3 regions of the Allobosea eneae genome follow, and region 3 is predicted to be linked to each of the others. Evidence: predicted binding sites of a transcription regulator. Region 3 holds the regulator's gene; each other region holds the start of a gene.
What was found. Region 3 encodes HrcA, which represses chaperone genes, less so after heat shock. Its sites were predicted from a motif close to GTTAGCACTCNCNNNNNGNGAGTGCTAAC; they were not measured.

Region 1: groES (co-chaperone GroES) is a predicted target of HrcA. The motif match lies at 1,909-1,937, and genes of this name have one in related genera.
Region 2: groES (co-chaperone GroES) is a predicted target of HrcA. The motif match lies at 1,621-1,649, and genes of this name have one in related genera.

Annotation. Positions count from the first base shown of each region.
Region 1 covers NZ_JBHSLW010000076.1:181,635-184,905, forward strand. Annotated here, with positions in the region: gene groL (chaperonin GroEL) at 1-1,511, opposite strand, end outside; gene groES (co-chaperone GroES) at 1,559-1,846, opposite strand; gene ACFPOB_RS28540 (MarR family winged helix-turn-helix transcriptional regulator) at 2,063-2,518, shown strand; gene ACFPOB_RS28545 (PaaI family thioesterase) at 2,595-3,068, shown strand; gene ACFPOB_RS28550 (helix-turn-helix transcriptional regulator) at 3,075-3,271, opposite strand, start outside.
Region 2 covers NZ_JBHSLW010000019.1:98,570-101,840, reverse strand. Annotated here, with positions in the region: gene groL (chaperonin GroEL) at 1-1,107, opposite strand, end outside; gene groES (co-chaperone GroES) at 1,167-1,481, opposite strand; gene ACFPOB_RS14450 (usg protein) at 1,745-2,014, shown strand; gene ACFPOB_RS14445 (DUF982 domain-containing protein) at 2,052-2,345, opposite strand; gene ACFPOB_RS14440 (hypothetical protein) at 2,395-2,730, opposite strand.
Region 3 covers NZ_JBHSLW010000033.1:68,861-72,131, reverse strand. Annotated here, with positions in the region: gene ACFPOB_RS19680 (LysE family translocator) at 1-615, shown strand; gene ACFPOB_RS19675 (cupin domain-containing protein) at 626-970, shown strand; gene ACFPOB_RS19670 (ankyrin repeat domain-containing protein) at 974-1,630, opposite strand; gene hrcA (heat-inducible transcriptional repressor HrcA) at 1,627-2,709, opposite strand; gene rph (ribonuclease PH) at 2,849-3,271, shown strand, end outside.

The sequences.
Region 1 (3,271 bases), on a different contig from region 3:
GCCGTGCGCACGACCTTGGTCGGGTCGATGATGCCGGCCTTGACCAGGTCGCCGTACTCGCCGGTCTGGGCGTTGTAGCCCCAGGCGTAGTCCTTCGACTCCAGCAGCTTGCCGATCACGACCGCGCCGTCATCGCCGGCGTTGTCGACGATCTGGCGGGCCGGGGCGGCGATCGCCTTGCGGACGATCTCGACGCCGGTCTTCTGGTCGTCGTTCTGGGTCTTGATCGACTTGACCGAGTTCAGGGCGCGCAGCAGGGCGACGCCGCCGCCCGGCAGGATGCCTTCTTCCACCGCAGCGCGGGTGGCGTTCAGGGCATCGTCAACGCGGTCCTTCTTCTCCTTGACCTCGACCTCGGTCGCGCCGCCGACGCGGATGACCGCGACGCCGCCGGCGAGCTTGGCCAGACGCTCCTGGAGCTTCTCACGGTCGTAGTCCGAGGTGGTCTCCTCGATCTGCGCCTTGATCTGCGCGACGCGGCCCTCGATGTCCTTCTTCTTGCCGGCGCCGTCGATGATCGTGGTGTTCTCCTTCTCGATACGCACCTTCTTGGCGCGGCCGAGCATGTTGAGCGTCACGGTCTCGAGCTTGATGCCGAGGTCTTCCGAGATCATCTGGCCGGCGGTCAGGATCGAGATGTCCTCGAGCATGGCCTTGCGGCGGTCACCGAAGCCCGGAGCCTTGACGGCCGCGACCTTCAGGCCGCCACGGAGCTTGTTGACGACGAGCGTGGCCAGAGCCTCGCCCTCGACGTCCTCGGCGATGATCAGCAGCGGCTTGCCGGTCTGCACGACGGCCTCGAGGATCGGCAGCATCGCCTGCAGCGACGACAGCTTCTTCTCGAAGATGAGGATGTAGGGGTCCTCGAGCTCGGCGACCATCTTCTCGGCATTGGTGATGAAGTAGGGCGAGAGATAGCCACGGTCGAACTGCATGCCCTCGACGACGTCGAGCTCGGTCTCGGCGGTCTTGGCTTCCTCGACGGTGATGACACCCTCGTTGCCGACCTTCTGCATCGCGGTCGAGATCATCTTGCCGACCGACTCGTCGCCGTTCGCCGAGATGGTGCCGACCTGCGCGACTTCCGCGTTCGAGGTGACCTTCTTGGAGTTCTTCTTGAGGTCGGCGACGATGGCCTCGACGGCGAGGTCGATGCCGCGCTTCAGGTCCATCGGGTTCATGCCGGCCGCAACCGACTTGGCGCCTTCACGGACGATCGCCTGGGCGAGCACGGTGGCGGTGGTGGTGCCGTCGCCGGCATGGTCGTTCTGGCGCGAAGCGACTTCGCGGACCATCTGGGCGCCCATGTTCTCGAACTTGTCGGCGAGCTCGATCTCCTTGGCGACGGTGACGCCGTCCTTGGTGATGCGCGGGGCGCCGAACGACTTCTCGATCACGACGTTGCGGCCCTTCGGACCGAGCGTGACCTTCACGGCGTTGGCGAGGATGTCCACGCCGCGCAGCATCTTGTCGCGGGCGTCGGTGGAAAAGCGGACTTCTTTGGCAGCCATGAGACTACTCCTGATTTGACTCTACGGACGGGTGGGCGTCAGGCTGCTCAGCCGACGATGCCCATGATGTCGGATTCCTTCATGATCAGGAGATCCTGGCCGTCGATCTTGACCTCGGTGCCGCTCCACTTGCCGAAGAGCACGCGGTCGCCGGCCTTGACGTCGAGCTTGATCAGCTTGCCGTCCTCGTCGCGGTTGCCCGGGCCGACGGCGACGACTTCGCCCTCCTGGGGCTTTTCCTTGGCGGTGTCGGGGATGATGATGCCACCCTTGGTCTTCTCTTCGCCATCAAGGCGACGGACCACAACGCGGTCATGCAGCGGACGGAACTTCATGGTTCTGTCTTCCTCTCGATCGTATTCTGGACGGGCTCGTGACTGGCCCGTGAAAGGGGTCTGTTAGCAGTCTCAGCAAGTGAGTGCTAACGGACGTCGCGGAGATAGGCCCGGGGTCTGCAGGAGTCAAGGAATCCGCTGCGCAAAAGGTGAACGCGACCAGCGGTCGCCCATCTGCCTGCTGCGGCCGAACGTTAAACCGGCTATCGTGGCGAGATGACGACGCCGGTATCCGAACTTCGCCTCGACGACATCGCCCGCTCCTGCGTGGTGCTGCATGTCCGCATGACGGCGCGCGCCGTGACCCGCGCCTATGATGAGGCGATGCGGCCGAGCGGCCTGAAGATCACCCAGTTCGTGCTGCTCTCGGCGCTCTCGACCGGCGCCTGGCGCTCGGTCACCGAACTCGCCGACCGCTTCGCGCTGGAGCGGACCTCGCTGACCCGCAACCTGCAATTGCTCGCCGCCGAGAAGCTGATCGAGCCTGTCGACTGCAAGGGCCGGGCGTTGACCTATGCCGTGACGCAGAAGGGCCGCGCCGCGATCGAGGCGGCGATCCCCTATTGGCGCGCGGCGCAGGAGCGGATCGAGGGCGGGCTCGGCCAAGAGCGCTGGAGCGAGACGCGCGACAATCTCAGGACGATCCGACGGGCGGCCAGGGAAGTCGGCTGATCTCGCACCGGCTGGCTTGACCGCCATCCAACTCCATCCTTATCGTGCATCTACACGTTAGAGATGGAGTCGTCGCATGTCCCGCCAGGTGGGTGTCGTCAGCCGTGATGTCCTGCTCGCGGAGGACGGCGCCTCGTTCCTGCTCGGGATGATCGAGGGACGCCATCCCGGCCCGCCCTTCGCCGACGCGATGGATTTCGACCTCGCCGAAGTCGAGGAGGGTAGGGTTGTCTTCGTCGGCACGCCCTCGCCGCGCTTCTTCAACCCGCTCGGCACGATCCATGGCGGCTGGACCGCGACGATCCTCGATTCCGCCATGGCCTGCGCCGTGCATTCGACGCTGCGGGTCGGCGAGGGCTACACCACGCTGGAGATGAAACTGAACTATGTCCGCCCGGTCATGCCCGGCAACGGCCCGGTGCGCTGCGAGGGCAGGCTGATCCATCGCGGCGGCTCGGTTGCGACCAGCGAGGGCAGGCTGGTCGATGCACATGGCAAGCTGCTGGCGCACGGCACCGAGACCTGCATGATCTTCGGTGCGAAGCGCTGACGCCGCTCAAGCGCAGCGATAGTCGCTCGGGCTCGCACCCATCACCCGCTTGAAGCGGCGGTTGAAGGTCGACAGGTCGCCGAAGCCGCAATCGAAGGCGATGTTGGCGACCGGCTGGTCGGTCCGGCGCAACAGCAGCGCCGCGCGGTGCAGGCGCGTGCGCAGCACGTATTGGTGCGGCGTGATCCCGACCAGCGCACGGA
Region 2 (3,271 bases), on a different contig from region 3:
CAGACGCTCCTGGAGCTTCTCACGGTCGTAGTCCGAGGTGGTATCCTCGATCTGCGCCTTGATCTGCGCGACCCGGGCCTCGATCTCGGCCTTCTTGCCCGCTCCGTCGACGATGGTGGTGTTTTCCTTCTCGATCCGGACCTTCTTGGCGCGGCCGAGCATGTCGAGGGTGACGTTCTCCAGCTTGATACCGAGATCCTCGCTGATCGCGGTGCCTCCGGTCAGGATCGCAATGTCCTCGAGCATCGCCTTGCGGCGGTCGCCGAAGCCTGGCGCCTTGACGGCAGCGATCTTGAGGCCGCCTCGGAGTTTGTTGACGACGAGCGTGGCAAGAGCCTCGCCCTCGACGTCCTCGGCGACGATCAGCAGCGGCTTTCCGGTCTGCACCACCGCTTCCAGCAGCGGAAGCATCGTCTGGAGGCCCGAAAGCTTCTTCTCGTGGATCAGGATATAGGGGTCTTCCAGCTCTGCGACCATTTTCTCGGTGTTGGTCACAAAGTAGGGCGAGAGATAGCCGCGGTCGAACTGCATACCCTCGACCACGTCAAGTTCGGTCTCGGCGGTCTTGGCCTCCTCGACGGTGATGACACCCTCGTTGCCGACCTTTTTCATCGCTTCGGCGATCATCTCGCCGATCGTGCGGTCGCCATTGGCGGAGATGGTGCCGACCTGCGCGACCTCCTCCGAGCCGGTGATCGTCTTGGAGTGCTCGCCGAGCGACTTCGTCACCGCCTCGACGGCGAGATCGATACCGCGCTTCAGATCCATGGGGTTGATGCCGGCGGCCACCGCCTTGGCACCCTCTCGCACGATCGCCTGCGCCAGGACAGTCGCGGTGGTGGTGCCGTCACCGGCTGCGTCGTTCTGTTTCGAGGCCACCTCGCGCACCATCTGGGCGCCCATGTTCTCGAACTTGTCGGCGAGCTCGATCTCCTTGGCGACGGTGACGCCGTCCTTGGTGATGCGCGGGGCGCCGAAACTCTTCTCGATCACGACGTTGCGGCCCTTGGGGCCGAGCGTGACCTTCACCGCATTCGCCAGCGTATCGACGCCGCGCAGCATCCGCTCGCGCGCGTCCTGCGAAAACTTCACGTCCTTCGCAGCCATGATTCCTCACTCCTTCAGACTTGAGGTTTCAGGTTGATGAGATGGGATGAAAGGCCCCGTCAGGCAGCCTTCTTGAGGCTCGCCGTCGCCTCGACCACGCCCATGATGTCGGACTCCTTCATGATCAGGAGATCCTGGCCGTCGATCTTGACCTCGGTGCCGCTCCATTTGCCGAAGAGCACGCGATCGCCGACCTTGACGTCGAGCGGCACGAGCTTGCCGGTCTCGTCGCGCGCGCCGGCGCCGACGGCGACGACCTCGCCCTCCTGCGGCTTTTCCTTGGCGGTGTCGGGGATGATGATCCCGCCCTTGGTCTTCTCCTCGGCGTCGATGCGCTTCACGACGACGCGGTCATGCAATGGCCGAAACTTCATGAGTTCCTCCAGTTTCCATGTCGGTCACATGTCAAAGCGGGCCGGCCCTATGCGGGTCTCGCGGCGAGGTTCCGCGCGCCCTTGAGGCGCCGTGCCCGCGCGACAATCTAGGTTGCCCTATTTTTGCCTTCAAGAGGTTGGCAGCACTTTTTTCTCATGAGTGCTAACGCATTGAATTCGTACAGCTAAGGGGAACTTTTGGACTTGCGAGCGCATTGGATTTGCGCTGCCATGAGCAGGGTAACCACGGAGCTGAAAAAGGAATGGCTTCCATTGATTTCGCCCGCCAGATCGCGGGCTATGGCCTCACCACCGCCGGCATCCTTTACCGCCTGCCAGACCACCCCTCGATCCTGCAGGAATATGTCTGGCAGGACTACGACCTAGCGCCGCGCTTCCCCGAGCTGAAAAAGTTTCTCGCCTTCTGGCAGGCCAAGCTCGACGGCAAGCTCTTTCGCATCACCGTGACGCACAAGGATCTGATCGGGCCCGCCGATCTCAGCGCGATCACTGGCGAATTCCACCTGCACTGAATTGGAAGCAGCCCGCAAGGCTGCTTCCTGATCGAACTCAGGCGAAATTCTGCGGGACCGCTCGGCGCCCGCGGGACATGAGTGCAATATCCGGAGCCAGGATATCCTGCTTCTCGGCAAACGCGGCGAACACACCGCGTGCCGTCTCCGCGTCGATGTCGCCGCGCAGGGCCGCCTGACAGGCCTTCATGGCAAAGCTGTGGGCAGGATCACGCCGTGCCGCCGGCCAGTCGGCCAAGAAGACGCAAGCTTCCATCGCGGACGAGATCACCGTGGGTCGCCCGAAGGCGGTCAGCACGATGATCGGCCGCCTGAACTCATCGAGCTTCATCCGTGATGCTCCTGGCCCAGCAGTAAGGTCTCATCGCCATTCCTCCCGATCAGGCCAGCAGAGCCTCGGAGCCCCGCGACAGGCTCACGACGTCACAGTCTGGGCTGTCACTACGATCGAGTGCGATAAGCGCGTCCATGACCTCGTCGAATGAGACCGGGTCTGCTGCGAAATCAGGATGCCTCAGCTGCGGGCATGAGGTGACCGCGCAGGCATCGGAGGCCCAGGAGGACAGGATAGCCCGCTTCTCTCCCGGGGTTAATGATCGATCCTCGAGGACATTGCGCGGGCTGCGATAGAAGCAGCTCGGCCGCAGCAGCCGATCGATCGCCGCGTCGTCGCTAGCGGTTGCCGCGAACGGAACTGGAACACTCGGTTTAGGCATCGCAGGCTCTCCCAAATTACTCCTTTCAGCGCGAAGAGCTTCGCGCTGGAAAACTTGGGAATATGCCGGCCTGGTTCAAGAGGCCCGTGGAGCCGATTTGAATGCCGATCATGGGTCAGCCACCTCTCATTCGTGCCGGCCCTTCAGCGCGCCCGTATGAAGGATGCCGATACCGACGGAGGGCGCGGAGCGCCAAGTCGTCTTCATCTTCGGCGATGGCTGCCAAGTCGGCCACTACCTGCGCCAACCGTTCTCTCTCCGCATGGACGGAAGCGTCTGGAATGCTTGGCTTGACGGCGCGCCACGCGGTCTCCAATGCGGCCTCCGCCCGAGCAAGATCAACCGGATCCAGTGCTGAGAATTGCATTTTCGGCTCCGCATTCGCGACGGCGAGCGATGTGAGGTTGCCAGCCCGTGGCTGCAAGCGCGTGACGGTTACGCGGCCGCCTTCGCGCGATCGTTCCCCCCTTGAAACGCAATTTTCCCCACCCTAACTCGTTTTCGCCGGATGCCGCTTTCGGATCCTGGCGCGGGAACGACG
Region 3 (3,271 bases):
ATGGATCTCGCCGGGCTTCTGGTTTTCGCCGGTGTCTATTTCCTTGCCGTCGCCTCGCCGGGGCCGGGCATCGCCGCGATCGTGGCGCGCTCGCTCTCGACCGGCTTCCGGCGGGTGGTGCCCTTCGTGCTCGGCATCGCCGCCGGCGACCTGGTCTGGCTGACCTTCTCGGTCCTCGGCCTCACCGTGCTGATGCAGAATTTCCACGGCCTATTCCTGGCGATCAAATATGCCGGCTGCGCCTATCTGATCTATCTTGCCTGGAAGCTCTGGACCGCCCCGGTGAAGAGCCTGGAGGACCAGCCGCCGATGCGAGGCGAAGGCCTCCGCCTCTTCCTCGGCGGCCTCGCATTGACGCTCGGCAATCCCAAGGTGATGGTGTTCTTCGTCTCAATCCTGCCGCTGGTCGTCGACCTCAACGCGATCACGCCGCTGGCGTTCGCCGAGATCGTCGCCCTGACCACGCTGATCATCAACACCACGCTGCTCGGCTACGCTTTCCTCGCCGACCGGGTCCGGCGGCTGGTGTCGAGCCCCAGGACCATGCGCCGGATCAACCGCGTCACCGGCGGGGTGATGGCGGGCGCTGCGGCGGCAATCGCGGCTCGTGGCTGAGATGGCGGACATGGCAGCAGACGTACGCGCCATGCGTCGCGAGGACTGGTCCGAGACCCCGGGGGAATGGCATGGCGAGGTGCAGGGCTTCGGCGGCGAGGTCTCGCTGATCTTCGTCCGGGCCGAGCCCGGCAAGGGGCCGAGGCTGCACAGCCATCCCTATCCCGAGACCTTCATCGTGCGCGCCGGGCGGGCGCTCTACACGATCGGCGACCGGGAGATGGAGGCCGGGCCGGGAGAGATCCTGGTCGTGCCGGCCGGCGTGCCACATAAATTCCGCAGCCTCGGGCCGGAGGTGCTGGAATCGATCGACATCCACGCCAGCGAGCGCTTCATCACCGATTGGCTGGAATAGCGTTCAACGCCCGCCGGCCGCCGCGATCAGCCGGGCGACCTCGCTTTGGCCGCGCTTACGGGCGTGCTGGAGCGGGCTGATGCCGTCTCTGTCGGCGAGGTTGGGATCGGCGCCGGCATCGAGCACGAGCTGCGCCACCTGCTGGTGGCGAGGGCCGCCATCGCCGAGGATCACAATCTCCAGAAGGCAGGTCCAACCGAGATTGTTGACGTGGTTCACGTCGATGCCTGATGTCAGCAGGAGCTTGGCCGTTTCGACATGGGCGCGCTCGCAGGCGGGTATCAGCGCATTGCCGCCATAGCGGTTGCGGATCGTCAGATCAGGCTTGAGCGGCAGCATTGCCGCGATGATCTCGGTGCGGCCGCTAGCGCCGGCGAGCAGCCAGGGCGTGTCCTGGTTCGCCGCCTGGGCGTTGGGGCTCGCGCCTGCCGCCAGCAGCGCCTTGGCGACGGCGACATGATTGCCGGCGACGGCGAGCAGCAGCGGCGTCTGACGCTGGCCGTCGCGCTGTTCGAGATCGGCTTTGGCGGCGATCAAGCGATTCACCGCGGCAAGGTCGCCACGCCCCGCGGCTTCGAGCAACCCGGTCTGCGCCTCGCCGACTTCCGTCATCAGGACCACTCCCGCCAGGATCGCCGCAGCCCTCAGCAGGCGCCTCATCGTCCGCTGTCGAGCAGGCGCCCGACCACTTTGGCGGTGTAATCGACCATCGGCACGATCCGGGCATAGTTCAGCCGGGTCGGGCCGATGATGCCGACGACGCCGACGATACGCTGGCCGCCATCGCGGAAGGGCGCGGCGATGATCGAGGAGCCCGACATCGAGAACAATTTGTTCTCCGAGCCGATGAAGATGCGCACGCCGTCGCCGGCCTCGGCCCGCGCGAGCAGGTCGATCAGTTCGGTCTGCGTCTCCAGATCGGCGAAGAGCAGGCGGATGCGCTCCAGATCTTCCTGCGCCTTCAGATCCTCGAGCAGATTGGCCTGGCCGCGCACGATCAGGTGCCGGTCGCCGGAGGGACCGGACGTCGTGGCGATGCCGCTTTCGACGAGGCGCGCCGTCAACTCGTCGAGCTCGCGCTCCATCAGGACGCGACTTTCGGCGATCTCGCGGCGAAGCTCGTCGAGCGTCTTGCCGACGATGCGGGCATTGAGGAAATTGCCGGCCTCGACCAGCGCCGACGCCGGCAGACCCGGCGGCAGCGCCAGGATGCGGTTCTCGACCGTGCCGTCATCGGCGACGAGCACGGCGAGCGCCTGGCCGGCATCGAGCCTGACGAATTCGATATGGCGCAGGCGGGCATTGGCCTTGGTGGTGACGACGACGCCGGCGCCGCGCGACAGGCCCGAGAGCAGGGCCGAGGCTTCCGTCAGCGTCTGGTCGAGCGAGCGGTGGCTGGCGGCGGCCCGGATCTGTGCCTCGATACGGGAGCGCTCGTCGGAGGTGAGGTTGCCGACCTCCATCATGCCGTCGACGAAGAAGCGCAGCCCACGCTCGGTCGGCAAACGGCCGGCCGAAGTGTGCGGGGCATAGATCAGCCCGGCCATCTCGAGATCGGTCATGACATTGCGCACCGTGGCCGGTGACAGCGCCCTCGGCAGCAAGCGGGCGATGTTGCGCGAGCCGACGGGCTCGCCGGTGGTCAGGTAACCGTCGACGATCTGGCGAAAGATCTCGCGCGAGCGCTGGTCGATCTCGACCAGGCCGCCGGGCGAATCCGGGCGGGTATGGGCGCTCATTCCCTAGCGAACAACCTCGATGCCATAGCCTATTGTCTCCGGCGAAGGCGGCCCGATCAAGCCCTATGCCCCTGCTCGCCTTGCCGCACTCCGCTTAAGCGCCTACAAGCCGCGGACTCCGGAACACAGGATTGGCACGATGAGACCCTCGAAGCGCGCAGCCGACGAGATGCGCAAGGTCACGCTGGAACGCGGCGTGGTGCGCTATGCCGAAGGCTCGTGCATGGTGACCTTCGGCGAGACCAAGGTGCTCTGCGCCGCGACCGTCGAGGAAAAGGGGCCGCCCTGGCTGCGCGGCACCGGCAAGGGCTGGGTCACCGCCGAATATTCGATGCTGCCGCGCGCCACGCATGAGCGCACCCGCCGCGAGGTCTCCTCCGGCAAGCCGTCGGGCCGCACGCAGGAGATCCAGCGCCTGGTCGGGCGCAGCTTGCGCGCCGTGGTCGACCTGACCGCGATCGGCGAGCGCCAGATCGTCGTCGATTGCGACGTGCTGCAGGCCGATGGCGGCACCCGCACCGCCTCGATCACCGGCGCCTGGGTCGCGCTGCACGACGCGCTG